Regions from separate parts of the Endozoicomonas sp. SCSIO W0465 genome, predicted to be linked through region 2. Evidence: predicted binding sites of a transcription regulator. Region 2 holds the regulator's gene; the other holds the start of a gene.
What was found. Region 2 encodes PhoB, which activates phosphate uptake and scavenging genes when phosphate is short. Its sites were predicted from a motif close to TGTCATANNNNTGTCANA; they were not measured.
Positions count from the first base shown of each region.

Region 1 (15,245 bases), 2.5 Mb from region 2:
AAACCGGATCAGACCATTAATCAAAATTGAGCGTATCCTGCCATTGTAACGTACCGTGTTGATCAAACATCTGCTCGGTTACAGAGGTACCGGAAAACTTCAGTAGCCCATAGCCGTTAAGAATACGCAGCTCCTGTTCTCTATCGGGATCAGGATAAGGCGTGTCACTGTAGTAGGCTACCTCAGGAACCAGCGAACCATCGGACTGGTACATTACCGAAGCACGTCCCACCGGAATGGCGCCGTGGCCCCAGCAGCGGGCAACGGTTGAACCGGCGGCAGACTGGTTCGAGTAAACAGCGCCCTGATGAATGTGTGCCCAGATCCAGTAGTCAGGATCTCTGCCCAGGTAGTCATGAACCTGACCCCAGAGCGGATTATTTTGTTCCGTGCCGTCCAGAGTCAGGCCGTTGTGGTGGGTGACCACCATCACTTTTTTTCCGGTTTGCCCCATTTGATGGAGGAAGTTGCCCTGGGCTTCGTTCAATGCGCCTTTAAGAAAAAGGTCACTATTGTCATAGCGGGCACTATCAAGCCCGACTATTACCCAGTCTTTCAACAGAATGGCAAAGGTAGTGGCCTGCTTCTGGCTGGCGAACTTGGTTGAATTGAGCGTAATGTAGCGCAGACCGTTTTCACCATCGTACATACCATGGTTGGAACCCAGGGCAAATGAGTAAGGAGTTCCGGGATTCCAGATGCTGGTAAAGTTAAAGGCCTCTTCACCAGGCTGGCCAGTCAGTGTTTTCTCGGTACCGGCATAATATTCATCGCCCAGGTGAATGGTGATTTCTGCCGGGTGTTGTTGCATGGACAACATGACCTGTTGTGCCGGTGACGGATTGCTCCCGTCATCCCAGTAGCCGGTACCCCAGTCACCCACCACCAGAACGGATACATCATCCTGGTCACTGAAATCCACGGTGACCGGCTCACCTACTGGTGCCAGCGTGATATGTCCCATCCGGTATCCCAGATAGTAAGCCAGACTGGTACTCCAGCCCGGGTCCAGCTGTGCATACTTGGTGAAATTGTACAGGTTGCCACCGCTGTCGAGCCTGCCTTCGATCGGGACCTCAAATAACATGCTATCGCCGCTTAAGTTATAGCTTTCGTTATCGCTCTTGCTGCCACTTAAAGACGGCAAAAGACGTTTAAAGTCATCGGTACTGATGCTTGAATCTGGCAGGCCAAGCCGCTGCTGAAGCCGTTCAGTCAGGGCTGAATCATGATGATTCAAGAAAAACAGCAGCAAACTGCCGTCTTCCGGTGCCACGCTATTTTGATCATTGAGCATGGCCAGCACCTCTTTTTCCCGCTCACCGAGTTCAGCTCAGAACTGTTGGGCAGCCCGGGTTTGCTGATCAGACAACCCTGTCCGGTCAACCCAGTCCAGCAGTTCATTGAGATAACGCAGGTGTTCCCGTGGAACCTTCATACCATAAAACTGGTGCTCAGGATCTTGATAAGCAGAGACATGCGTACCCGTTGCTACGTCATCCGAACATCGATAGTGGGAAGCAGTTGCCCCGACAGCTGACTCGAAACCGCTACAACCCAAGCTATTGTCCGACCCGCACGTTGCCTGTACAGACAATGGCAGCAAACAGGACAGAGAGATGACCACCGATCTGAATGAAGAGAACATAAGTACACCTTTCATAGAAAACACTAAGAGTGTAGATTCCCCGCTCAAAGTTTTTATGTTTTTTTATTCATTTCACACCAGGTGGTATCAACAATGAGTGATTGCTGTGCAACCGATGGGCTAATGCGGCTGGAGGTCGCGCTGTCCCGGCTAATCAACGACACTAATCCGGTATCAGGCACGGAAACAGTAGCTCTTGAGTCGAGCCTGGGCCGGGTGCTTGCTGAACAGATCATCTCCCCTATCAACGTCCCCGCCCATGATAACTCGGCCATGGACGGTTATGCCCTGGCTGTGAAGGATTTGCAAAGCGGTGACACCTTACCTCTGGCAGGACAGTCCCTGGCCGGACACCCCTATTCGGGGGAGATTCCTGCCGGACAGTGTATCCGTATTATGACGGGGGCCAGCATTCCGCCGGGTGCCGATGTGGTTATCATGCAGGAGCAGGCTGAGGCCACGGAGCAAGGCATTCGTTTTCTTCAGAAACCGGTCAAGTCGGGTAACAATATCCGTAAAGCGGGAGAAGATATTCCGGCAGGCGCTCAGGTGTTCACACCAGGTCGGAGAATACGCCCTCAGGATATTGGCCTGCTGGCTTCACTGGGTATTGCTCAGGTCAAAGTATATCGAAAAGTCAGAGTTGCAGTTTTTTCAACAGGTGATGAGCTGAAACTCCCGGGTGAACCACTGGGACCGGGCGATATTTACGACAGTAATCGTTTTGTTATCAAAGCCATGCTAAAAAAACTGGCAGTCGACATCATCGACCTTGGCAAGATTCCTGACGATAAAGCGGCCCTGCGAGAAGCCTTCCTGAGGGCCGATCGAGAAGCTGACGCGGTGATCAGTTCCGGCGGTGTCTCTGTCGGAGATGCCGATTACACCAAAGACATTCTTGATGAGCTGGGGGAAACCGGCTTCTGGAAACTGGCCATCAAACCGGGCAAGCCTTTTGCCTTTGGGCAGCTTCCGAACAGTGTCTTCTTTGGCCTGCCCGGCAACCCCGTGTCGGCTACCGTCACCTTTCAGCAGCTGGCTGCGCCAACATTGCGCCATATGATGAACCAGCAGCCGGAACAAAAAATTGAACTCACACTGACCACTGAAACCCAGCTCAGGAAGCGACCGGGCCGTCGGGATTTCCAGAGAGGAAGGCTGGTTTACCATGAATCCGGTGAACTTCAGGTCCTGTCGACCGGTCATCAGGGGTCCGGTGTGCTCAGCACGATGAGCGGGTCTGACTGCTATATCGTGCTGGCAGAGGAAGATGGCGATAAACAGGCCGGGGAACGGGTCAAGGTGCAGCTGTTTGATGAACTTCTGCAGTGATTGTAACAACTGATCAGTAGAACATGCCTTTCCAGTCACCTGAATCCCGGGATACAGACTGAGATTGATAATCCGCTGCAGCCAATTCCAAATCGGATACTGACAACTCCATTAATGGTTTAACACCATCGGCAGCGGGATCGTCGGCAGCGGGATCGTCGGCAACGGGATCGACAGAGCTGTTGCCTTGAGGAGTCAAAGAGTCCTCCTGTGGAGTCCCATGGCTACCATCAGATTGCTCGCCGATTTCTTTAGCGAGCCGACACTCCTGAATCAATTGGACGCGCTCAAAAAAATTCCTGACACTCCGGGCATTAGCGAAGTGGTCACCCTCATATTTTTGGATATCTGATAATTTTTCTTTGCAAACATCGAAGGCATCTTCAGCGAGCTGATAACCGTTTTTAACGCACATAAACTGGAATATCTTAATTAACTGCTCGTCACTGTAATCCTCAAAATGGATCTTTACCGGAATTCTGGATCTAAGACCCGGATTAGACGCCATCAATTGTTCCATTTGCTTTCGATATCCGGCCATGATGACGACGGTATTGACCTCGGGTTTTTCCAACATGAGCAACAATTTTGCAAGGGCTTCAGGGCCAAAGTCCCCAGCAGAACCAGGTTGGATGAGGCTGTATGCTTCATCGATGAACAATACGCCATTTTTCGCTGAATTAACCAGCTGCTCGGTTTTGAGAGCGGTTTCCCCCATAAACTTCGCAATCAGCCCGGATCGGTCTGCCATTACGATTTTGTCTTCCTTAATTATTCCAAGCTCATACAAAATATGCGTTATCATCTGAGCAGACATGGTTTTTCCCGTACCCGGATTGCCGGTAAACAGCATATGACCCCGGGATAAATCATCGCACTTAAGGCCGGCTTTTTTTCGCATTTTTCGAACGATCATTTTTTGTTGCAATTTTTCGGCGTGTGCTTTCAAGTTCTCCACACCGCTCATATTGCGCAACTCTTGGAGCGAGTCAGAGTCGGCCTGTTGTTGCCTTTCAAGCTGATCGCTTAACAGGCGATACTCCTGGCGCAACCGGTTAATTTTTGGTTGCACCAGCAGTTTGTGGGTCAGTACGCGACTTAAAACTATAGTACCCAACGTTATGGCTACCGCTCCGCCATCACCAACATAGGGCCTGCTGATTCTCAATGCTTCCAGGCTGGCTACCAGGGAAACTGAGCGAAGAAACCATTTAGTCAGAGACGTTTCACTGATTTGTTTTTCCAGGGCATCCACCGTCTGATCAAATGTCTGGGGTGAAGACTGGGTCCATTCAGAACCAAACTGCCAAGAAAGTGTGAACATAATGACCTGCTTTTAAGATAATCAACTCTGGTTTTTTAATGCGATAAGTTTTGCATTCAACGGCTCACATTCTGCGCTGACTTTCAATGCATACTTATGGTAATTCGGACAGCAGTTCAGCGAAAAAACTCCTCTCGTTAAACGATTTGTTAGTCAAACAAACTGACTGGTTATGTCTGCTGACATAATGAGACGCACATATGTCAGTTTTGTGAAGAAACTGTCATAAAACTGTCATAAAGAATGGATATTTTTATCATCAACTTTTAAGCACCAGGGTGCACTCTCTATGTCTGAAATGACATCCGTTTCTTCACAGGGCGCTGATTTCGAAACCATGACCACGCGCCATTACGGTCGTATCTGGCTGCGCGTTGTTCTGTGGATCTATGCTCTGCTGGTCGCTGTCAGTGTCATCGGCTCCGGCTTTAAAATGGCGGTGGGTGGCACTGAAGCGGCAGCACAGCTGTTCAGCTTTGCCAACAATGCCATCATGGCGCTACTGGCGGGCACACTGGCGACAGCGCTCGTACAATCCTCCAGTACCGTCACTTCCGTTATTGTCGGCCTGGTTGCCGGTGGCCTGCCTGTTCATATGGCGATCCCGATGATTATGGGGGCTAACATCGGCACGACCATTACCAACACCATCGTTAGCCTGGGCCATATTCGCTGCCATAAAGAGTTCAAGCAGGCGTTTGCAGCCTCTACGGTTCATGACTTCTTCAACTGGTTGGCGGTTCTGATTCTTCTGCCTCTGGAACTGTTCACAGGCTTCCTCAGCAAGCTCTCCTCTTCCGTCGCAGGAATGCTGGTTGGCGGTCAGAATATGTCAATGAAAGGCCTGAACTTTATTGACCCGTTAACCTCTCCGGCAGAAGACATTATTAAAGGTTTTGTATCGGTATTGCCGGACAGCACGCTTTCTGGCGTTGCCATGATTGCTATTGGTATTGTGCTGATCTTTTTCTCAGTGGTTCGCCTGGGCAAGCTGCTTAAGAAAGTGATGGTGGGTAAAGCCAAGGATGCATTGCACAGGTCTATTGGCCGTGGTCCAATCAGCGGCATTCTGTCCGGTATGACCATGACAGTGATGGTTCAGTCTTCATCAACCACTACCAGCCTGATGGTACCGATGGTGGCCAATGGCCTGTTTACTGTACGGCAGATGTACCCTTTCACCCTGGGCGCTAATATCGGTACAACCATCACGGCGTTGCTGGCTGCCACCGCCATTACCGGTCCTGCGGCCCTGCCAGCACTGACCATCGCCATGGTGCATTTCTTCTTCAACTTCTGTGCTGTTGTTCTGATTTGCGGTATCAAGTGGCTGAGAGAAATACCGCTGTTTATGGCAGACAAACTCTCTGATCTGGCCGTTAAGAACAGAATTTACGCTTTTGCCTATCTGTTCATTGCCTTTTTCATTTTGCCAGGCATCATCATTTTTCTGACAGCCTGATTGCAGAGATAGCATTACATACCACAGGACCTGCTCTGCTTTGAATGCATTGCAGGTCTTTTTTTATCGGTTAACGCCTTGAAACAGAGTTATTACTCAACATTCAATTAACTGATCGGGATAAAAAAACGCACTTCCGAGTCTAAAGTGTCAGATACGTGAGCACAGTGCAGCCTCAATGATGACTTTTCAGAACAAAACGCTCCAGAACAAAACACTGAACCTCTCAGCCGGTGCAGATAACCTCAAGCGCTTGTGCTGGCTGCGTGGAACCCTCATTGCTTTTGAATGTATCGTCTTTTTCCTGGCCAGTTTTTATTTTGAGATCCCGATAATCGGGCTTGTCCTGACCGGTTTAATGAACGTTCTCCTGATCACCGGCACAATCCTTCGGCTACAAGTGTTCAAAAGGAATGTCAGCGATCAGGAGTTCTTTGTTCAACTATTGCTGGACCTGCTTTCCCAGAGCACGCTCTTATTCTTCAGCGGTGGTTATACCAATCCACTGGTATCGACCTGCCTGATAACTGTCTGTATTGGCGCAGCACTGCTCCCGGTGAAATACAGCTGGTGGGCGACGTTCAGTGCGGTTTTACTCTATACCCTGCTGATGAAATGGTATGTGCCAGCCACGTCTGGTTCGGAACTTTACGTGCCAGAACACCAGCTAATGATTGACATTCATTTGCTTGGCATGTGGCTGGCGTTTGTTGTCAGCGCATGCCTTATCAATTACTTCGTCGAGCGGATGGCATCAGCCCTGAGAAAACAACAAAGAGACACTGCCATCAGTAGAGAGCTTCAGCTGAGAGATGAAAGCATTCTGGCCATTGCCCTCCAAGCCGCCGGGGCAGCCCACGAACTGGGAACGCCATTAACGACAATGGCCATTGTTCTACAGGATCTTCAGGACGAATATCAGAACAAGGCACTGGCTGAACGCTTGAAATTTCTCAGGGACCAGGTTGATGAATGCAAGAAAAGGCTTCAACAGTTAGTAACCCAAAACCAATCTAAGGGTATTGAAAGTATCGATAGTCAGGATTTTCTTTCAGAGGTCATTCAACAATGGCAACTTTTCCGACCAGAATCCGGGCTGCATTACAACGCTTCTCAATGGCCGGCCGCAATAGCTATTCCCTGCGATCTGACACTGTATCAAACCATGACTTCATTACTGGCTAATGCAGAAGATGCGAGTCCGGGTCAGGTTTCGCTAAACGTGATGCACAATAGCCAAAACCTGACAATACAGATCCTGGATCAAGGCACAGGCTTCACCGAAACCAACTCTCCCCTGCCCCTGAAAAGCTCAGCCAGTACAAATAAGAAGAACCGGGAAGCCTTATCAAGGAGACCCGGTAGCTTAAAAGAAGATGGCCTCGGGATTGGTTTATTACTCAGCCAGGCCAGTATTGAGCGGTTGGGAGGTCAGATACAGATTACCAGTCTGACCTGCAGGGGTAGCCTGGTTGAAGTACAACTCCCCATCATCAGCAAAAGCGCACGGGAAATAATAAAGTGACGATGAGCCCCGGAAAAGTCCTTGAGCTGTCGGCTATTTTGATTGCCGATGATGACCTGGTCTTTTTACACACGCTCGCTACCTCACTCAGAAAAAAGGGATTTATCCCCATTACGGCAGACACCATTGGCAAAGCCACAGCCTTGCAACAAAAACACCGACCGGCAAGTGCTGTTGTTGACCTGAAAATAGGCAGTGAGAGCGGTCTCAGGCTGATTCCACTTTTACTTAACGTCAATCCAAATATTGATATTATCGTACTAACAGGGTATGCCAGCATTGCTACTGCTGTTAGCGCCATTAAACTGGGTGCCAGAGACTATCTCTGCAAGCCGGTAGACACTTTACAAATACTCTCAGCACTCAATATCAGCAAGCTTGCAGCAGATCATGAATCATGCACGGTCATCCCGCAAAACAGGATGCCAGTTTACCAGCTGGAATGGGAGTATCTGCAGAAAGTGCTTCTGGAGCACAATGGCAATATTTCTGCCGCTGCCCGAAGCCTCGGCATGCATCGCAGAACACTTCAGCGAAAACTCAATAAACGGTCAGGCTCGCGCTGATATTATGTAAGTATTATTGCCTCTCTCCCCGGCAACGATTACGATTGTTGGTTTTATATGCAACGGTCACTTATTTACGGTGAATTGCTTATTTCTTCGTAGCGCTTTCTTGCGAGGCTTCTTTTTCAGCAAGAACCTTTTCAGCAAGAACCGTCAGATACTCTCATTGATGGGTCTGCTCAGTATCACGTCCCTCTTTGGCAGCACCCTGATCACTACGCTCGCAATTACCTGGCAATACACGCTTTATACGCTATCCACCGGCCAGTGGGCCTGGCTCTTTACGGCCAGCTCCCTGACCATGGCCCTGGCGCTGACACCCTCTACGCTTATCGCCTTGATCAGTGGTTATTTTCTCGGATGGGCCGCGTTTTTTTATATCCTGATTTCATACCCGGTCGCCTCTGCCATCGGTTATACCGTCGGAAAATCACTGGATCATGGGAAGCTGATGAATACCCTTCCTCCCACATCCCGAATACACCTGATGCTTGACGAGCTGAAACATCATCAGTGGCCGCTGGTCATTCTGACCCGGATATCCCCGATCCTGCCCTTTTCATTAATGAATCTGGTGCTACCCGCGATTGGTATCCGCCTCCAGACATTTCTGCTTGCCGGCTTTATTGGCATGTTACCGAGAACACTGTTTGCCCTCTGGGCAGGCATGCAGGCAAGAGACCTGATATCGTTACTGAAAAACCCAACGCAAGATAATCTGTCCATCATTTTCATGGTGATGGTTTCGATTCTTTCCATTGGCGGCCTGCTTTATCTTGCCCGGAAAGCATCAACAACCATCTTGATGAGACAAGCAGCCAGGCTCAGGGAGAGCAAAACCTATGGATGAAAAGCGTGTTGCACTCTTTGTTGACGTGCAAAACATCTATTACACCACACGACAGGTTTTTAACAGTCACTTCGATTACAACGCATTCTGGGCTCTTGTCAGTAAAGGCAGGCAGGTTACCAAAGCCATCGCCTATGCTATTGATCGTGGGGACCCCCGGCAACGGCAATTCCAGGACATTCTTCGAGCCATTGGCTTTGAAGTAAAGCTGAAACCCTTCATTCAAAGAAGCGACGGAACCGCAAAAGGTGACTGGGATGTTGGCATAACGCTGGATGTCATGAGCTGGGCCCCCAAGGTCGATATGGTTGCCCTCGCTTCCGGTGATGGCGACTTTGATCTGCTATTGCAGAAGGTCCGACAGGATTTTGGATTGCATACTGAGGTATACGGTGTTGAGGCTCTGACAGCATCTTCTTTGATTCAAGTTTCCGACCACTTTATTCCGATTACCCATGACCTGTTACTGCCAATCAGGAAAACGAAAAAGAACAGCCAGGAAGATGTAACAAATACTATATAAATCAGAACATTAATTTCTAATCCTACAAGGTGTACCAACCCCTGATTTCCGGTTAAAATTCATGCGGGGATTTGTTTTTAACAAACTTGATAAAATCTTTGACATCCCCTCGGACAGCTATTAGAGTTCCTATTGGCCATTATTGAGAAGAACGAAAAATCGCTTTTTGAGTACTTCCTGATCGTCACACCACTTCTTAGTTTAAGTTATGCTGCTTTGATTGCTTTACTCTTAAATAGTTATATGAAGATGTGACTGCACATTGGCTTAACGCGTGTACAACGCATTTTTATAGAAATATTCAGGAGACATTCCATGTCTAAATCGACCGGAACGGTAAAGTGGTTCAGTGAAGAGAAAGGCTTTGGCTTTATCGCTCAGGATAACGGCGGTCCAGACGTTTTCGTTCACTTCCGTGCCATCATTGGCGACGGCTTTAAAACTCTCGCTGAAGGTCAGGCTGTGACCTTTGACGTTGAGCAGGGCCAGAAAGGCCTTCAGGCTGCCAACGTAGAGAAAGTATAAGCTTTTCCCTTTCGGGAAAACAAAAAAAGAGCACGGTAACGTGCTCTTTTTTTATGCGCCATACTTTCCCACCAGAGAAAAACCTGATCAAATCGTTTTACGGTTTCTACTTTAATCTGCTTTCAAAAGTTACGTAAATATCCTCTTCTGTTCACCCTTTCAGTTATCCCGGGAAACCTGCCAACAGTTTGACTGACAGTTAGAATCATCTATTTTTTTAGCAGCGATTCGCTTTTTGGCTTTCGTGAATACTTATCCGTTTTCTGTCAAACAACTCGTATATTTCCAAGCACAGCCAATGCGTACCCAACACCGTTGCACGCTACCTATTGTACGAAACTGACGTATAAAACTGAAAACCTCTCAAACTCCTGATACCCCGAATGAGTCAAAGAGTGGTTTCAGCCTCTTTCTGGAGCATGACCATGAAAACTCCGAACACCTGTGTTGCCGTCTATAAAACCCATCACGCTGCTGATGATGCGGTTAAGCTCCTGCAAAAAGCGGGTTTTGATATGAAAAAAATATCGGTCATTGGTAAGGATTACCATACAGAAGAACATGTCGTTGGTTATTACAATACGGGTGATAAAATGAAAGCCTGGGGAAAAATGGGGGCTTTCTGGGGTGGACTCTGGGGCATTTTGTTTGGTGCTGCATTTTTTGTAATCCCCGGCGTTGGCCCAATGGTTATTGCCGGACCATTGGTATCTGCCATTGTTGGCGGTCTTGAAGGCGCGGTGATCGTTGGCGGTTTATCGGCGCTGGGTGCAGGCCTTGCCAGTATGGGAATCCCCAAAAACAGTGTTGTACGTTATGAAGAATCTCTGTCTGCAGGTAATTTTCTGTTGCTATACAATAGCACAGAAGAAGATGTTGCTGCGGCAGCAAAGTTCTTGCTTGAAAGCACCGGGCATGATGGCGTGGACACTCATAACGACAACAGTGGCAAGTAAACAAAGGTATAACTGCAGAAAAGTGCTAAGACCTCTACAGCCACCCTCGTTCCCATGCTTTCAGGTCCTATGGGTCGTGGGTGGGAACAAGTCCATAAAAAGCCTCATAGGAGGCTGACCGAGAATAGCGCCCGTAGCGAGGATGGCAGAAAATTGAGGATAAAAAGCCGGAAATTTTTAGTGAATAGTGGTTCTATTTGCTAAAAATTTCCGATTTTTTAGACCAATTTGCTGCCACCGCAGTAGGGCAGACTATTCTCGGTCAGCCTCCTAGATAACATCCAGGCAGGATCCTTTAAAATGGGCAAAAACACGCTGTCCCACTGACAGATGCAATAACCCCAACGCCCTCCTGGTGACCAGCGCCAGCAGTGTCTGCCCTTCTGCTTCCATAAACAGCATGACATTATTTGAATCAAGTTCCTGAATGGCCCGAATCGTTGTCGCCACTCGATTCTGAACACTTGTGCAGTGGATCTCTTCCACAACAATGCTGACTTCCTGCGCAGGCAATATAACCCTCAGTTCTGTCCCCGGTATCGCTGAAATTTGATTCGCCAATAACTTCTGCTGACCAAACTGCAGTTCTGTAAAGCCATACTCCTGGTCATGGCCTCCTACCTTGACTTCGAGAATTGAAAGCGCACAGTCATCCCTGGTTAATAAAGAACCTGGCCGACTGAGTAATTGACGACACTCACCGCAGGATAAAACCTGACCCTGTTCAATCAGCACCAGCTTATCGGCCAGCCGTGCCACCTCCTCGCGTGCATGGCTTACCATGATGACAGGTATCCCGAAGTACTGATGGATATTCCTCAAACAGGGAAAAATTCTTGTTTTGGAAGACCAGTCAAGGGAAGCCAGAGGCTCATCCATTAATAGAAGACGAGGCACACTTAATAGGGTTCGGGCAATAGCAACCCGCTGCTTTTCGCCTCCGGACAGTTTATCAACAGAACGTCCCAGTAAATGCTCAATATCAAGCTGATCAACAACCTCTGCCAGTGATGGCATGTTAGCATCAGCTCTGGCCCGCCTCAGCGCAAACAGCAGGTTTTCCATAACATCCAGATGGGGAAACAGTCTGGCTTCCTGGAATATATAGCCAATGCCCCGTTGCTCCGGCGGTATCCATATTCCCTTTTCGGAGTCCTGCCAGACTTCATCATTAAACTGGACTCTCCCCCGGGCATGGGTTTCCAAACCGGCAATGGTTCGCAGCAGCGATGTCTTACCACAACCAGAGCGCCCCATAATGGCCCAGGTGCTATCGGCATCCAGTGATTCATCAACATTAAGAACAAAGCGGTCCCGGGGAAGCTGAATATCAACGCTTAGCATTAACGACGACCAGGGATTGATTTGAGGGGTAATTGCGTCGCCGACTTACGATCAAGACCGTAAAGGGTAATCAAAAGCATCATGGCAAAAACCATCAGTCCTGCAGCAATCCGATGGGCCTCAGCAAACTGCTGTGATTCAACGGCATCAAACAAGGCAATAGACAGCACCTGTGTTTCCCCGGGAATATTGCCGCCAATCATAAGAACCACACCAAACTCTCCAATGGTATGGGCAAAGCCCATACAGGCCGCCAGAATCATGGCCCTTCGGGTGCAGGGAAGTACCACATTGAAAAAACGATCCAGTCGCCCTGCGCCCATCATGGCTGCTGCCTCAAGAAGGCCTTTATCAAGCTGCTCAAATGCCCGCTGAAGTGGTTGCACAACAAACGGCATTGAGCAGATAACAGAGGCAATCACCAGTCCGGTAAAACTGAATGCCAGCGTTGTACCAGTGAGATAAAGCCAAAACTGTCCGACCGAATGATTAGGAGAAAACAGCAGAAGCAGATAAAAGCCAAGGACGGTTGGCGGCAATACCATTGGCAGGCCCACCAGAGCCTCCAATACAGGTCTCAGCCGACTCTGCATGTTAGCCAGCCCCCACGCCATGGGAATCGCCAGCAACATCAGAATAATGGTGGTAATGGTTGCCAGTTTCAGCGTTACCCAGACAGCGGTGAGCAGCATTCAGAGTGCTTCCCCTCGATGTTCGGACGTTGCTTTACCGGCCATTTTCGGTAATACAGGTATGTAGCCCTGCTTTGCAAGGGTATTCTGAACCGACGGCGATAAAATAAATGCCACCAATGCCTTTGCCGCTTCAGGCTGACTGGTTCGATTTAATATCACCAGATCCTGCCGAATCGGATCATACAGCGTCGCAGGAATCGGAAAAATATGACCATCGTTGTTTTTATCACCGACCAGCTGCGCTTTAGCCACCAGTCCAACGGGAACATTCCCACTGGCCACAAATTGCCAGGCCTGCTGAATACTGGCTCCCTGAACCAGACGAGAACGGAATGGTGACCAGAAGCCCAGCTTTTCCAGAACCTGCTGTGCAGCCAAACCATAGGGTGCCGTTGCTGGATTGGCAATGGCCAGGCGCCCCTGATAAACAGCCAGATCCTCCAGTGTCATTGGGTTATTTTTCCCATCCTTTCCGGAAAAACCAGGGCTCCACAGAACCAGTTCTCCCAGGGCATAAGGATGCCGACTCCCCTTCAGAACCAGCCCTTGCTGTTCCAGCCGTTCAGGCCTGAGACTATCTGCTGACAGAAAGACATCAAATGGTGCACCATTGGTGATCTGATTATACAGCACTCCGGTTGAGGCCGAGGAGATCAACAACCGGTGTCCGGTTTCTGCTGCAAACGCCTTTGCCAGTTTTTCCAGCGACGGTTTAAAGTTTGCAGCAACGGCCACTTTCAGCTCTGCTGCGTAGACTGATGACTCCAAACAAGCCGCCCCGAGACAAGCTGCCCTGAAAAAAGAGAGTACAACCGCTAAAAATATTTTTCTTAACATGCAACAGCCGTTATTTCAGAGTTTACTTTGGAGGTCAAAGCCAGCGATCAGCCGCTTCCTGATCAGACCCACGCTCGTCTACCCAGCGATCTCCCTCTGGCGTTGTTTCTTTCTTCCAGAACGGAGCACGGGTTTTCAGGTAATCCATGATAAACTCACAAGCCGCAAACGCCTCTTTGCGATGGGCGCTGGCGACACCCACAAAGACGATGCGATCACCAGGATGCAATTGCCCAATGCGGTGGATGATCCGAACAACCTGAAGCTCCCAACGCTGCACGGCCTCATCAATAATTTCCTGCAGGGCTTTTTCGGTCATCCCCGGATAATGCTCCAGAAAAAGACCACCCACCTCATCTCCAAGGTTCATATCCCGAACCGTGCCAGTGAACGTAACTATGGCACCGGATGACGTATTACCTTCCAGGCGTTCATATTCCTGGCCAGGGTTAAAGTCGTCTACTTGAATGGAAATCAAGGCTCTGATCCTGTTTGTGTTTCAAATAAAAATCACCCACCAGTGACCGGAGGAAAAAAGGCAACTTCATCACCACAGTGCAATACGACATCCTGACGAGTCATATTCTGATTAATGGCAACCAGTGTACGGTCACTCATCATCACTTCACGCCAGTCTTCGCCGTTTTCAGCCAACTGACGTTTTAATGCAAACAATGAGGATGCGTACTCCCCTTCTTCCAGGGTCAGTTGCTCGCAGTCAAGCTTTTCCCGAAAGCTGGCAAAGAACCGCACCTTAATCATGCTGCACCTCCTGATGCACCTCCTGATGCAGCACCTGAAACAGAAGCCGCTGAACCATGAATATAGTGACCACTTCGACCGCCACTTTTTTCCAGAACCCGAATGCCTTCAATATGCATCTCTTTGTCCACCGCCTTGCACATATCATAGATCGTCAGGGCAGCAACCGATGCGGCAGTCAGCGCTTCAATTTCAACACCGGTTTTACCATTCAAGCGACAACAGGTTTCAATTCGGATGCTTGCTTCTCCGCCTGCTGAAAGCCCGTCTTCAAGGTGAAATTCAACACCGATAAAGTTAAGCATTAACGGATGGCAAAGTGGCACCAGATGGCTACACTGCTTGGCAGCCTGAATGCCGGCAATTCTCGCCACAGCAAGTACATCGCCTTTTTTAAGGCCATTCTGTTTTACCAGCGCCAGTGTCTCAGGCGACATGTAAATATAACCTTCGGCCCTGGCTTCACGACGCGTGATATCTTTTTCACCAACATCTACCATGCTGGCCTTGCCATCACGATCAATATGGCTAAGGGCAATATTGGTAAAAGACATGATTACCCTGCCTTTTTCAATTGCTCAACAAAATTACATGGCCGGTGCTGGCTATTCAACTGATCACTGATAATGCCTTCCCAGGCGGTTTTGCAGGCATTATTGGAGCCAGGCATAACAAAAATAACCGTTCCGTTGGCCATGCCCGCCACAGTACGCGACTGAATGGTAGAGGTTTTGATCTGCTCATAGGAAAGCTGACGGAACAGCTCAGCATAGCCATCGATCTGCTTGTCAAAAATGGGCAGCAGGGCTTCGGGTGTACTGTCTCTGCCAGAGAATCCGGTACCGCCGGTGACCAATATTGCCTGCACGCTGTTCGGTGAACCGGCATCAGTGGCA
Region 1 covers NZ_CP092417.1:1,613,710-1,628,954, forward strand. Annotated here, with positions in the region: gene MJO57_RS06835 (hypothetical protein) at 17-1,297, opposite strand; gene moeA (molybdopterin molybdotransferase MoeA) at 1,742-2,980, shown strand; gene MJO57_RS06845 (AAA family ATPase) at 2,994-4,304, opposite strand; gene MJO57_RS06850 (Na/Pi symporter) at 4,594-5,766, shown strand; gene MJO57_RS06855 (sensor histidine kinase KdpD) at 6,167-7,291, shown strand; gene MJO57_RS06860 (response regulator transcription factor) at 7,294-7,857, shown strand; gene MJO57_RS06865 (TVP38/TMEM64 family protein) at 8,027-8,707, shown strand; gene MJO57_RS06870 (NYN domain-containing protein) at 8,700-9,230, shown strand; gene MJO57_RS06875 (cold-shock protein) at 9,546-9,755, shown strand; gene MJO57_RS06880 (general stress protein) at 10,181-10,711, shown strand; gene modC (molybdenum ABC transporter ATP-binding protein) at 10,982-12,055, opposite strand; gene modB (molybdate ABC transporter permease subunit) at 12,055-12,747, opposite strand; gene modA (molybdate ABC transporter substrate-binding protein) at 12,748-13,587, opposite strand; gene moaE (molybdopterin synthase catalytic subunit MoaE) at 13,622-14,065, opposite strand; gene MJO57_RS06905 (MoaD/ThiS family protein) at 14,098-14,349, opposite strand; gene moaC (cyclic pyranopterin monophosphate synthase MoaC) at 14,346-14,903, opposite strand; gene moaB (molybdenum cofactor biosynthesis protein B) at 14,906-15,245, opposite strand, start outside.
Region 1: MJO57_RS06850 (Na/Pi symporter) is a predicted target of PhoB. The motif match lies at 4,526-4,543, and genes of this name have one in related genera.

Region 2 (15,245 bases):
GTTTCTCGAGGCCATCCCAAAACCTGATTCGTGATGAGATCGCTTCTTTAGCCATAACAACTGCCGATGCCTCTGCCGTTTTGTTCCCATTAATGCACTGTTTCAGCAGGCCCTCCGCTGCCGGGCCATGCTCATTCCCATCAAGGTCAATATGTCTGTTCAGGTAGTAGGTCATTGCCGGGACAGACTCTTGCGGGATGTCCCAATGATTCAACAGGGAAGAAAACATCCCCGGGATGGCATCTTCACGTCCGAAAAGAAAATAACTGGTCACTTCCGTTAACGAACCATATTGGGCTACCTTCAGCGTATCCGAAACAAATGCCTGAATGTATTCCGGTACTTCGGCAACAACCAGGGCCTGCTGCCAGGGAACACCGGTTTTAATGCTATAGATTACCTGCTCGATTTTACTGGTGTCTGCAGATACTTCACGCATGGCAGCAAGATACATTTCCAGATGACTCATGGGTATGCCATTCAGATCCTTATCAGTCTCTTCGTAGAGAATGATTTCATTAATGAAGCGGGCAGAGCGAACATCCGGAACAGGCGCCCAGGGTAGCTGCATGGAAGTAAACTCAAGCTGCAATCTTTTCGCCAGCGACATAAAATCCCATACTGTAAATACATGAGCTTCCATAAAGATCGACAACTTCTCCAGACTATCAATTTTCTGGTAGATGGCGTGATTGAAAAGTTGTTCTTGAAGAGGGCGTAAGTCTTTTGCAAACATGATAGTCTCCTGCAGTAAGCAATTTGCTCTGGCAGGCCGACAGAACAAGGACTATCAGCCATGAACGGAAAATGCCGATCATGCAAACCAGGAAGACAAAACAGAAATCCGGGTGAACGGCATTTTCATGGTACATAGCCATTGGAATCAGGAAGCCAGGATGCTAATACTCTTTTTTACAAGAAGTTTATCGGCACAAAATTTAACGGCTGGAAGGCCCTGACTATATTTCAAACCACAAAATTCCAAGGGCGCAGATGAAATTTATACAATCGATAATAACAGGCGCTAATAAATGTAAAGAGCTGCTGGATCAGCATCTGCCACGCTGGATAGACTTTATTCAACTGGCTCGCCTTGATCGCCCTATTGGCATTTATTTACTGCTATGGCCAACGCTCTGGGCACTCTGGCTTGCAGCCGAGGGTACACCCACTGTTCATAATCTTGTGGTTTTCATTCTGGGCGCCATTCTGACTCGAAGTGCAGGCTGTGTTATTAATGATTACGCTGACCGACATTTTGATGGTCAGGTAAAACGAACCCACCAGCGCCCATTGGTGACCAGAAAAATTACCCCAAAAGAAGCCCTGGTATTCGCTGCCTGCCTGTTTTTAGTTGCCTTCCTACTGGTACTGACCACCAATACCCTGACCATCTATTTATCCTTTGCCGCCCTGCTACTTGCCTCAGCCTATCCCTTTGCCAAACGACACACTTATCTGCCTCAAGTGGTCCTGGGTGCTGCATTTGGCTGGTCCATCCCCATGGCATTTGCAGCCGAGATCGGCACGTTGACAACTCAGACATGGCTGTTGTTTACCGCTAATCTGTTATGGACTGTCGCCTACGATACTCAGTATGCCATGGTGGATAGAGACGATGATTTGCAGATCGGCATTAAGTCTACGGCTATTTTATTTGGCGAAATGGACAATCTGCTGATTGGCTGCTTCCAGACTTTTACCCTGATAGCCCTGCTGATGATCGGGTTACAGCTTCAATTAGCCTGGCCATTCTATTTAAGCCTTGTTGTTGCCGCTGCGGGCTTTATCCACCAGCAATGGTTAACCCGCAACCGGGAAAGGGGTCCTTGTTTCAAAGCCTTTCTTGCTAATCACTGGGTTGGTGCTGCCTTGTTTCTCGGTTTCGCCTGCTCGCTATGACGACTCTCTATGATGACTCTCTATGACGAAAGAGTAACAGCCACAGGCCAATGCGAGCTATTCCAAATGCATTGGCCAAAGTTTCATCAAATGTTCCTCAGCGTCATTTTTCTGTAACATTCCCTCGCTGTAATATCTGACATATAGATAAATAGCTATCAAAGCAATCTGCACTCATTCAACCTTGGGGCATTCTCATGTCTGGCAAAACAATTCTAATTGTGGATGATGAAGCACCCATCAGGGAAATGGTCGCCATGGCTCTGGAAATGGGTGGCTACCAGTGCCTGGAAGCCGCTGATGCAAAACAGGCGCACTCATTGGTGGTTGATAACAGACCTGATTTGATCCTGCTGGACTGGATGCTACCGGATATCTCTGGTATCGAGCTGGCCAGGCGACTCAAGCGTGACCAGCTGACAGCAGAAATACCCATTATTATGCTGACAGCCAAAGGGGAAGAAGACCACAAAATCCAGGGACTGGAAACCGGTGCGGATGATTACATCACCAAGCCTTTCTCTCCCCGTGAACTTGCTGCCCGACTAAAGGCCGTACTGCGCAGAACTCAGGGTATCGCTGAACAATCACCCATCGTCGTCAAAGGGCTGGTACTCGACCCTGTCAGCCACCGGGTCAGTATTGATGGTAACCCTGCCGATATGGGACCAACTGAGTACCGGCTGCTGCAGTTCTTCCTGACTCATCAGGAGCGTGCCTATTCCCGTGGGCAGTTGCTTGATCAGGTCTGGGGTGGCAATGTGTACGTTGAAGAAAGAACGGTTGATGTCCATATTCGCCGTCTGAGAAAAGCGCTGGGCAGTGGCTATGAGCATTACATTCAGACCGTTAGAGATACAGGCTACCGGTTCTCCACCAAGTCATAACCTGACTCAAGATTTTGCTGCGGTAACTGAAAACAACATCTGAACTGTTTTCCTCGACATCCTCAGACAACAGTAAGAGGATGAGCAGGGTAAGTTGAGCAGGATAAATAGTCATCCGCTAAACAAACTTCGGAATTACATGTGACAAGCTCTATCCGATCCTGGTTTACTGGTCGAATGGTGTCAATTCTTGCAATTGGCCTGCTTGCAGGCTGGCTGGCTGACCAGATTTTTCTGGGGCTTTTTATTGCGACATTATTCTATCTTTTCTGGAGCCACCACCAACTTCACCGATTGCTTATATGGCTTGAAGAGGCTGCTCACAAAGAGCTGGATCCCCCCGAAAGCTCAAGCGTATGGGGTGAGATTTTTGATGGTATTTATAGAATACAGCGCAAACACAACCGTTCAAAGCAACGACTTTCCAGCGTGATAGAACGCATCCAGGAGTCAACGGCAGCATTAAACGACGGAATCATCATGGCTGACCAGAGTGGTTCCCTTGAGTGGTGGAATCGTGCTGCTGGAGAGTTACTGGGCCTGCAAATGCCTGATGACCAGGGGCAACCCCTGACAAATCTGGTCAGAAGCCCCAAATTTGCCCGTTATATGGAAAACAGTCACGGCAAAGAGCCAATTAAGATCGATTCACCCGTTCACGAGAGCCGGCAACTTCAAATTGCCATTACTGTTTATGGTCAGGGTAATCGACTGCTAGTGGTCAGGGATGTCACTCGATTGCATCAACTTGAAATCATGAGAACCGATTTTGTTGCCAATGTTTCCCATGAACTGAGAACGCCACTGACGGTCATTTCCGGCTATCTGGAGACGGTGAGTGATGGTATGGCAATGAATCCTGATACACCGCCCATCTTTAAGCGTGCTTTTGACCAAATGCAGGAGCAGGCATCCAGAATGCAGCGCCTGATCGAAGACCTTTTATTGCTTTCACGCCTTGAAGCGACTGAACCGGAAAGAATCAGCCAGTCAGTCAGGCTCAAGCCCCTGCTTGCAGGAATAATGAATGACGCCAAAGCATTGAGTGGCGAAAATCAACACCAGTTACAACTCGAATGCGAAGATGGTGCCTCATTAACGGGTGATGCCATGGAGCTACGCAGTGCCTTTTCTAACCTGATTTATAATGCTATCCGTTATACCCCATTCGGAGGAAGGGTGCAGGTGAAATGGTGGCAGGATCAGGAAGGTGGACACCTGATGGTTCAAGACAATGGCGTTGGCATTGACCCTGTTCACATCCCGAGATTAACTGAACGTTTTTACCGTGTGGATAAAAGCCGCAGTCATGCAACCGGAGGGACTGGTCTCGGACTGGCGATTGTCAAACATGTTTTAATAAGACATGAAGGTCGTATAAGTATCAGTAGTCATCCAGGCAAAGGCAGCCGGTTTATATGCCACTTTCCCTTATCGAGAATTTCCATTATCGAGAATCAGCCAGGCCAGCGTCGTCAAATTGTAGCGCAAGACAAGTGAACATGATGTTACTGGTAAATGGTTAAATTAAACCTTATTGGCCAACAGACAGGTAAACTCATGAAGAATAAAAAAGGGTCTGAAAGACCCTTTTTAATCTACCGATCTGATAAAGCTTACTCTTCGATCTGTTCCAAAGCGCAGTCCAGACGCTTCTTGCCAGTGCGCTCCAGGTAAGCCTGGAAATCACGTGGCAGGCGGCCCGTAGTGGCCCCTTCCCACTTAATAAGCTCACCAGCTTCGTTCTCGTATTCAAAGGTGTACTTTTGAATATTTCTGCGACGCTTCGGTGCAGTTTCATCCAGTTCCAGATTACCCAGACCCAGATCATTCAGGGAAACACCACGGTCAGCCATAATCTGCTTGATGGCCTCTACGCTTTCCTGCTTCTTCTTACGCTTTTCTTCGTCTTTGGCACGAGCTTCCTGCTTCTCAGTCAGTACATCGTTCAGACGGGAAATGATACGCTCCAGATCTTCAGCGTGTACATCTTTAAACAGTGAACGTATACGGGTTTTACTGCTGAGACGATGCACAACTTCTTCAAAGATATTCATCTACTTTACGACTCCTTGGTCTTGATAGAACTTCCTACTCAGGAATAAAGATGTTCGATTCGATGAACTTTATACAGCAAGAAATTTTTAGATGGAAGTACGGCTAAGTTACCGTTAATGGTTGGAAGCACCAATGTTCAGTAATTCTGCTGATCAACCGGCCAACAGTTAATTTTTTTGCTGCCGTCAGTTCTCGCCTCCAGGCCAGATAATGGGGAAGGTAACGAGTTGCAACCCCTTGGAATACGCCGCCAATCCAGCGTTTTAAATGACTGTGATAAGAATTTACAGTCTGGATGTGGTAGATGCCTTCAACAACATGTTGACCTGCTGATGTCACCAGCTCCTTGAAGACAAATCCAAGCTTGTCAGCAAGTTTTTCGTGAGCGAGGTGTGCATCCGCACAGACCGTGGCCTGTATCGATATGCGGCCATTTAAATGCCTGCACAATTCATTAGCACTTTCGTTTTCTAATACACCGTCAACGGTATTTCGATTACGGTCCCGAGCCACCATTACCGGGACTTTTCGGGCTTTGTTGGGATCATTACCCCGCTTTCGGGTTGGCCGTGGAAGGCCTTCTCTTTGCCCTTTGAAGGATTCACGGAAAAATGTTTCATCAAGCTCAGTAATGCCACAAAGCTCTTCTGCTTGATCATTATTAATCACTTCAAGAAAGCGGTGACGCCAGCGGAACGCAGTTTTCAAGTCAATGGCATTCTCAGCAGCAGCTGGTCGCAAGACCATAGAGTGAGTCATACCTGCGAGGTACTTGTTCCATTTTTCAGGGTGCCTGAGCCTTGCCAAAGGCGTTCCACTAAAGGCGTTAAACGTTGAGTCGCAAGTCTTGCAGTGGTAGCGCTGTCGGCCATTTCGTATGCCCCAGCGACCAACGCTATGGCTTTTGCATTTGGGGCACCTGGGGTTTTCGGCAAATTGGGCAAGTATGCTCTTTTCTACGTCAGGTGTTGCATTATCGTTATTGGGTATAGATTCACTGTAAACAGGTTCAGAGTCAGTGGTTTCTACTACCTCGGTAACCTCTATTTGAGTACTAAGGAGCGAGTTGTTAAGAATGTCTCGCTGTTCACTGGTTAATGTTGAAATGGAATCAATAAAATTCTGGAAGAGTTCAGATTGCATATCACTCCCCTACAACGTAGATTTTATGGGAGTTTAGCTGATTCAACCATTAACGGTAACTTAGCCTGGAAGTACCATTATATAAATTTTAAAAATAATGTGTATTACTGATAGTAAAAATGGGCTGGTTATTTATCCAGAATCAAGCAAGTTGTTTTTTTGATCAAATGGCTAACAGCTCTAATACGAGTAATTTGTATAAGTAATACTGGTAGATCAAATAAGGTATTTGACTTTTATTTTTTCTTCTTATTTTCACTGCACTGCCAGCTTTGAGTCACTGATCCATTTTCGAACGACTCAATTTCTACATCAAACTGCCAGATCCTGTGTATATGTTTCAACAACTCATCGGTTTCTTTTCCCAATGGTCGTCCCTGGTGCTGATAGTGGCGGAGTGTCAGCATTCGATCACCTCGTATATTGACATTATAAACCTGAATGTTTGGCTCCCGATTCCCCAGGTTATACTGAGCTGCCAGAGACTCACGTATCGCTTTATACCCTGTTTCATCGTGAATTCTATCCACTTCCAAATAAGAACGGGACTCATCATCCAAAATTGAAAAAAGTCTTAAATCCCTCATCACCTTGGGGGAAAGAAACTGCAGGATAAAGCTTTCATCCTTAAAGTTTTGCATGGCAAAGTGAACAGTATCCAACCAGTCGCTACCCGCTATTTCTGGAAACCACTCCCGGTCTTCATCCGTAGGATTTTCACAAATACGACGAATATCCATAAACATGTTGAACCCCAGGGTATAGGGATTGATACCACGGTAATGAGGGCTATCAAAAGGCGGTTGATAGATAACGCTGGAGTGCGAGTGAAGAAACTCCAGCATAAATCCATCGTTAACTTTCCCTTCATTGTACAGCTCATGCAGAAGGTGGTAATGCCAGAAACAGGCCCAACCTTCATTCATCACCTGAGTCTGTTTTTGGGGATAGTAGTATTGGGCAATTTTTCTGGCTATGCGCAATATCTCACGCTGCCAGGTTTCCAGCAGCGGGGCGTTCTTTTCAAGGAAATAGAGCAGGTTTTCTTCCGGGTCTTCAGGGAATCGCTCTTCCTGCTCCTGTTCTTCTTTTTCAACTTTGGGAATCGTTGTCCATATATCGTTTAATGTTCGCTGAATATATTCCGCTCTTTCCGCTTGCCTGGCCTGCTCCTGTTCAGCCGACAAAGGTCTGGGCCTTTTATAACGATTTACCCCCTGATTCATTAATGCATGACAGGCATCAAGTATTTCTTCAACCGCTTCGAGACCATACTTCTCTTCACATTCAGCGATATAACTTTTGGCAAATAACAGGTAATCAATGATGGACTCGGCATCAGTCCAGGTTTGAAACAGATAATTCCCTTTAAAGAATGAGTTATGCCCATAGCTGGCATGAGCCAGTACCAATGCCTGCATGGTCATGGTATTTTCTTCCATCAAATAGGCAATACAGGGATTTGAGTTAATCACAATTTCGTATGCCAGCCCCATCCTGCCCCGTTGATAGTTCTGCTGGGTATGAAGAAACTGTTTACCAAAGCTCCAGTGGTTATACATCAGCGGCATACCGGTTGAGGCATAGGCATCCATCATCTGTTCGGAACTGATGATCTCAATTTGATTCGGATAGGTATCCAGTCTGAATCGATCAGCAAGGCAAGCCAACTCTTTGTCGTATTGTTGAATCAGTTCAAAGGTCCATTCCGGGCCAGTGGAGATCAACTTGCAGCTCATGCCTTTTCCTTTTTCTCAAACAGTTTGCGGAAAACCGGGTAAATATCACCGGGTGATTTGATCTGCTGCATGGCAAAGTGATCTTTAAACTGTTCGGCAACACTCTGGTACTCACGCCATAAGTTTTGATGAGCACGGTCGGTGATTTCCACATAACAGTAATACTGAACCTTTTGCATAATCTGCTCGGTCAGAATTTTGGTGCAGACACTGGAGTCACCTTCCCAGTTATCTCCATCCGATGCCTGGGCAACATAAATATTCCAGTCAGCCGGGCTATACCGTTTATTAATCACATCACGAGTCATTTCCAGGGCACTGGAAACAATGGTTCCACCGGTTTCTCTTGAATAGAAAAAGTCATCTTCATCCACCTCTTTTGCCGCTGTATGATGACGGATAAAAACCACTTCAATCTCTTTGTAATTACGCTGTAAAAACAGATAGAGCAGAATGAAGAACCGCTTCGCCATGTCTTTGATATCCTGAGTCATGGAGCCGGAGACATCCATCACACAAAACATAACAGCCTTATTACTGGGTGAAGGGACTTTGACCATATTGTTGTATTTCAAGTCAAAATCATCAATGAAGGGTAGTTTTTTCAGCTTGGCATTCAGCGCCTTTATCCGTTCTCTTAACTCAATAACCCGTTGCTGATCGGTTTCATCCGGGCTGACCTCCATCTCCCTGAGTTCTTTTTTCAATGCCCGTATTTCACGACGATCACCGCCAGATAATGCAATACGGCGAGCATGTGCTGAACGGAGTGAACGCACAACATTCAAGCGATCCGGAGAGCCGGCAGTGGTATACCCTGCCTGTCGGATCTTGAATTCCGTCATATCTTCAAGCTGCTTCCTGACCAGGTTCGGCAGCTCAAGGTTATCGAACATGTATTCCAGAAATTCATCGTGATTGATCTGGAAGCTGAATTCATCCATCCCTTCGCCGCTGTTACCGGCCTTGCCCTTCCCGGACCCGGAACCACTTCCACCGGATGGACGCTTGATGCGGTCACCACTGACAAACTCCTTGTTACCCGGATGAACCTGCTTATAATGCCCGCCCTGTCCATGGCGAAAAACCGGCTCAGAAAGATCCTTTCGGGGGATAGTGACTTCGCTGCCAGAAACGACATCAGTAATGGAGCGTTTATTCACAGCATCGGAGACTGCTTTCTTGATGTGCTTCTTATATCTTTCAAGAAACCGCTGGCGATTGACGGTACTTTTGTTTTTTCCATTCAGCCGTCGATCGATAATAATACTCATGAACACGCTCCTTGTGTCCTTTATGACAAGCAGAGCAGAGGGCAGACAGGGCGATTATCCATTCACCCTGTTAACTGGTCACTCTGCCTGGACATCAGTCCAGTTACTGCGACTTACGCACCCGGATATACCATTCGGCCAGTAACCTGACTTGTTTCTCGGTATAGCCTCTTTCTACCATGCGTTTAACAAACTCATTATGCTTCCTCTGGTCTTCATGACTGCCCTTGGCATTGAAGGAAATAACCGGAAGAAGATCTTCCGTATTTGAGAACATTTTCTTCTCAATCACAGTGCGCATCTTTTCGTAGCTGAGCCAGCTTGGGTTTTTACCATTGTGATTGGCCCTGGCCCTGAGCACGAAATTGACCACCTCGTTACGAAAATCTTTTGGATTGGCGATACTGGCAGCCTTCTCGATTTTCTCCAGTTCATCATTGATTGCCGAGCGATCAAGAATATCGCCGGTTTCCGGGTCACGGTACTCCTGATCCTGAATCCAGAAATCAGCATAAGTAATGTATCGGTCAAAAATGTTCTGACCATACTCTGAATAGGACTCAAGATAGGCGGTCTGTATCTCTTTCCCAAGAGACTCAATGTATTTGGGGGCCAGGAACTCTTTCACATACCGCAGATAACGCTCATGCACCTCTTTCGGGTATTGCTGCTGCTCAATTTGCTGTTCCAGCACGTACAGCATGTGGACCGGGTTAGCCGCTATTTCCGTAGGGTCAAAGTTGAATACCTTGGAGAGAATCTTGAAGGCAAAACGAGTGGAAAGTCCCTCCATACCTTCATCGACACCGGCAGCATCCTTATATTCCTGCAGAGGCTTGGCATTGGGATCGGTATCTTTCAGATTTTCCCCATCATAGATCCGCATTTTGGAGTAAACATTGGAATTTTCCGGCTCCTTGATGCGCGACAAGACGGTAAACTTTGCCAGCATTTTCAGTGTATCCGGAGCACAAGGGGAGTCCTTGAGCGAACTGTTAGCCAGAAGCTTTTCATAAATATGAATCTCTTCCGTCACCCGGGTGCAGTAAGGCACCTTGACGATATTCACCCGGTCAATAAAGGCTTCATTGGTCTTATTATTCCTGAACGACTGCCACTCGGATTCATTGGAGTGAGCAAGAATAATGCCGTTATACGGAATGGCGCCCATTCCTTCGGTGCTGTTGTAGTTACCTTCCTGGGTCGCGGTCAGCAGCGGGTGGAGCACCTTGATCGGCGCCTTGAACATTTCCACAAACTCCATCATGCCCTGATTGGCACGACAGAGTGCACCTGAAAAGCTGTATGCATCGGGATCATCCTGGGAATATTCTTCAAGCTGACGGATATCCACTTTACCCACCAGGCTGGAAATATCCTGATTGTTCTCATCGCCAGGTTCAGTCTTGGCAACAGCCACTTGGTTGAGAATACTCGGATACAGCTTCACTACCTTGAACCGGGTGATATCACCGCCAAACTCATTCAGCCGCTTAACTGCCCAGGGTGACATAATGCCACCCAGGTAGCGGTTAGGAATGCCATACTCTTTTTCAAGAATGTCAGCATCTTCATCCGGGTTGAACAGGTTCAGAGGCGACTCGAAAACCGGTGAACCTTTTATGGCATAAAATGGCACCTTTTCCATCAGTGCTTTCAGCCTTTCTGCCAGAGAAGACTTACCACCACCCACCGGTCCCAGCAGGTAAAGTATCTGTTTCTTCTCTTCCAGTCCCTGAGCAGCATGCATGAAGTAAGAAACGATCTGCTCAATCGCTTCTTCCATCCCATGGAACTCACGGAATGCCGGATAACGCTTGATCAATTTATTGGAAAATATACGACTGAGTCTTGGGTCTCTGGAGGTATCAACCATCTCAGGCTTACCGATCGCCATGAGCATCCGCTCAGCCGCATTGGCATAGGCAGAAGAATCCTTCCTGCACAGTGCCAGATATTCTTCGATGGTCAGCTCTTCCTGCTGGGTTGATTGAAATCTCTGCTGATAATTATTGAAGATGTCCATGCCTTCACCCGCTTTTGTCTGCTTAATTTCCTGAAACAGTTACCAGGAACGGTTGACCGATAGCTAACCTGGAAGCCCACCCTTCTCAAGGATGCTATCGGCAGAGTCAGAACTTTGACCACTTTTTTTATAACTTTTATCAAGCACTATTTGAGTGCCAGAAAATTTTATCATGTGGATTTTTGACTACTTCTGCAACTGTTGAATCATTGCATGGAGGAAACGTGTTGCTTCACCACCGGTTGCTGCGCGGTGATCAAACGACAGTGATAAAGGCAATATGCGGTGACTTTCCGGTTTTCCACCAACACTGACTATTTCTTCTCTCAGCCTGCCAACACCAATAATACAAACCGTTGGAGGCACAACAACCGGTGTGGCGTACTTCCCGGCAAATACGCCAAAATTGCTTAAGGTAATGGTTGCGCCCTGAAGCTCTGAGTTTGGAAGACTTCTGTCTTTTACTCCTGCTCTGAGTTTATTGATAGACTCACGGACTTGCTGTTTTTTCATTTTTGCAACATGTCGTATAACCGGAACGAATAGCCCCTCTTCACTATCAACCGCCAGCCCCAGATCAATGTGATCATGAAGCTGTCGACTCAATGAAGCGCCATCAAACCAGGCATTGAGCGCTGGTTCCACTTCACTGGCACTGACAATTGCCTGAATCAGACGAACCGTGATGTCTTCTTTATCTTCCCAGTGATCAATATCCACATCGTCAAACAACGTTACCTGGACAACTGAGGCATGGGACTCTGCCATAGTGCGAGCCATATGCTTACGAACACCTTTCAGTGGCTCAGGATGATCAAGTGGATAGGCAATGGCAGGTTGTGCAGCATTTCTGTGATTGGTTCCCGCACCCAGATCTACCTGAAATTGTTCAGCCAGTGATTTAAGTCCACGTTGAGCCATTTGAGATGAAGACGCTGGTTGAACCTGGCCATCCGTCGGAGAACCAATAATAAAAGACTCATCACTTCGGGTGCCGGAATCGTCACTGGCCAGCTTGCCAACCACGGTGCCGCTATCTTCCTCGTCGGTGACAAACTCAACCAGGGGAGCGCCGGTGAGAATGGTGTCTCCGGGTTGGCCACAGAGACGGGCAATCACTCCTGTGCAGGGGGCAGGCACTTCAACAACGGCTTTAGCCGTCTCAACCGAAACCATAGGCTGATCTTCTTTAATGTTATCGCCTTCACCCACATGCCATTCGACAATGTCTGCTTCAGGAATACCTTCCCCTAAATCTGGTAAATTAAAAAAGCGCATGGACTGTACCTTTTTTTTATTATAAAAATACTGCTTGTTCTCAGTTCAGCAGCAATGACGGTATTTGCCGCTCAGGGCTATTAGACTAATGATTCCTGTCCATCAGAAATAATCCACATTGCTAATGTCTGGCAAGCGTCTTGACGGAGGCTCTGACAATATCGTCTACCTGTGGCAGATAATGGTCTTCCATTCTGTAGTAGGGCATTGTCGTGTCAAAGCCAGTAACCCGTTCAACAGGGGCTTTGAGATCATCAAACGCCCTTTCCATCAGGCCAGCAGCAATCTCAGCGCCCACACCGAAACTCCGGCAGGCTTCATGAACGATGACACAGCGTCCGGTCTTCCTGACCGACGTCACAATGGTTTCCATATCGAGCGGTTTGATGGTAGCGACATCGATCACTTCTGCAGAAATACCATGACTCTCCAGCATGTCGGCAGCGTCCATGGTTTCCCGGACCGATGCGCCCCAGCTGACCAGGGTAACATCCTGACCCACTTTTAATGTGAAACAGGTGTCCAGTGGCAGCGGGTCACTGGCAGGATCAATGACCTGCTTACTGGCACGGTATATACGCTTTGGCTCCAGGAAGATGACCGGGTCAGGTTCGTTAATGGCGGCACGAAGCAAACCGTAGGCTCTGACCGGTGACGAAGGAATGACCACTCTTAAACCGGGGATATGAGCAAACAGCGCCTCAGTACTTTCAGAATGGTGTTCCGGTGCATGGATACCGCCTCCAAAAGGAGCCCTCAGAACCATAGGACATGCCAGACGTCCCCGGGTCCGGTTTCTCATCCGGGCTGCATGGCAGATCAGTTGCTCCATTGCCGGAAAGATAAAGCCCATGAACTGTATTTCTGCCACCGGTTTCATCCCCTGGGCAGCCATACCGACACTGATACCGGCAATGAGGGTTTCAGCCAGGGGGGTGTCCATCACCCGCTTCAAGCCGTATTTTTCTCGCAGCCCCTGAGTTGCCCGAAAAACACCACCGTTGACCCCGATGTCTTCACCAAGCAGCACCACATCCGGGTCAGCAGCCATAGAATGGTCAAGTGCCAGATTAACCGCTTCAACCATGGTCAGTTTGTTATCCATTTGAGTGACCTCCAGCTGATTTCCCGTTGACTTGACGCATCTGTTCTCTGGCAATTGCATCGCGCTTCTGCTGCTCCAGCTGGGCTGGCATATTGGCGTAGTGATAATCAAACAGATCGGCAATGTCAGGCAGTGGCGTGTTCAGATAAGTTGCCACGGCCTGCTCGATGATTTGATCAGCTTCTTCTTTTAAAGCCTGTTCTTTTCGCTCATCCCACAAGCCGCGATGATGCAGGAAATTGCGTAGCCGCTTAATGGGTTCCTTTTGCCAGGCATCCTTGAGTTCTTCGCTGCCCCGGTAACGACTGGCATCATCGGCAGTGGTATGATCACAAAGCCGGTAGCTGACGGCTTCAATTACCGTAGCACCCTTACCATGACGCGCACGATCAATGGCCGTGCTGATGACTTCATGCAGGGCAATGACGTCATTCCCGTCCACTTGATAAGAGGGCAGGCCGGCGGCCAGGCCTTTTTGTGCCAGCGTCGGTGCACCTGACTGAATTTTTCTTGGAACCGAAATGGCCCACTGATTGTTGTTAATGAGGTAAACCACGGGTAACTGCCAGGCACCGGCCAGATTCAGAGCCTCACCAAAATCCCCCTTCGACGTAGCACCATCACCCAATGCACATAATGCCACGCTCAACGGATCACCCGCTTCGTGGCGAATTTTGATCGCCGTTGCGATACCTGCTGCATGGCCAGCCTGGGTAGCAATGGGCACACAATTCGGCAGATCCTGTCCCCAGGCTGCACTGGCACTGCCTCGCTCATCACCACCCCAGTAGAGCATGACATCGCTCAGGGGAATGCCTCTTCTCATCAATCCCGGAAGATCCCGATAATAGGGAATAAGAACATCTTCTTTTGCCAGCAGGGCTGCACATACCGTGCTGATCGCCTCCTGTCCAAGGCACGAAGGGTAAGTCCCCATCTTGCCAGTTCGCTGCAAGGCTACCGCTTTTTGATCTCCCTGTCGGGCAATCACCATGGTTCGGTAGTAATCAATCAGAATCTCTTCATTACTGACCCAGGCCGGCAGTTTTTTTATGACTTCACCGTCAGCATCCAGAAACTGCGCCATGGCGAGCGATGTGTTTTCTGCTAAATCCATTTCTGCTCCCCCTATGCCGTCAACTGTGATGAGTGATCACCGTAAACCATGGCTTCTGCCATTTGATCAGCAATAACACTGGCGGGTAAGCCCGCCTGATGCTGTCGGCTGAAAATCTGTAACAGAGTGTCATGAATGCCGTGAAGTCGCCGTTGCATATCACTCTGGCTACTTTGCAGATAAGTCATGGCCACAAAAATCAGCCCACCAGCGTTGATCAGGTAGTCCGGAGCAAAAAGAATGTCACGATTGAATAGGGCTACGCCATCTTCCTCAGTCAGTAGTTGGTTATTGGCTGAGCCCGCAACAGCAGCACACTGTAACTGGCCAATCGTGTCGCTATTAAGAATGCCCCCAAGGCCACACGGGCTGAACAGGTCGCAGGGGACCGAATGAATTTCATCCGGTGCTACCGCTGTGGCAGCAAACTCCCGAACACACTGATCAACTCGCTGCTGATTGATATCAGCCACAATCAGCTGCGCCCCATCATGAAAAAGTCGCTCACAAAGCGCATAGCCCACATTACCCAGTCCCTGAACGGCGACTCTTACGCCTTGCAGATTTTCTGGCAGGTCGGGATGGGCTTTAAGGCAGGCCAGCACGCCATAATAAACCCCTTCTGCGGTAAACGGTGCCGGGCTTCCGCAGGACGATGTACAGGTCACATGAGGAGACTCGGTGGCAATGGTGTCCATATCCGCAACTGTTGTACC
Region 2 covers NZ_CP092417.1:6,307,911-6,323,155, forward strand. Annotated here, with positions in the region: gene MJO57_RS28405 (DUF3050 domain-containing protein) at 1-736, opposite strand, end outside; gene ubiA (4-hydroxybenzoate octaprenyltransferase) at 994-1,902, shown strand; gene phoB (phosphate regulon transcriptional regulator PhoB) at 2,100-2,789, shown strand; gene phoR (phosphate regulon sensor histidine kinase PhoR) at 2,967-4,289, shown strand; gene MJO57_RS28425 (H-NS family nucleoid-associated regulatory protein) at 4,406-4,846, opposite strand; gene MJO57_RS28430 (IS1595 family transposase) at 4,950-5,990, opposite strand; gene MJO57_RS28435 (SpoVR family protein) at 6,227-7,729, opposite strand; gene MJO57_RS28440 (YeaH/YhbH family protein) at 7,726-9,003, opposite strand; gene MJO57_RS28445 (PrkA family serine protein kinase) at 9,107-11,029, opposite strand; gene MJO57_RS28450 (dihydrolipoamide acetyltransferase family protein) at 11,216-12,307, opposite strand; gene MJO57_RS28455 (alpha-ketoacid dehydrogenase subunit beta) at 12,429-13,412, opposite strand; gene pdhA (pyruvate dehydrogenase (acetyl-transferring) E1 component subunit alpha) at 13,405-14,529, opposite strand; gene MJO57_RS28465 (Glu/Leu/Phe/Val dehydrogenase dimerization domain-containing protein) at 14,541-15,245, opposite strand, start outside.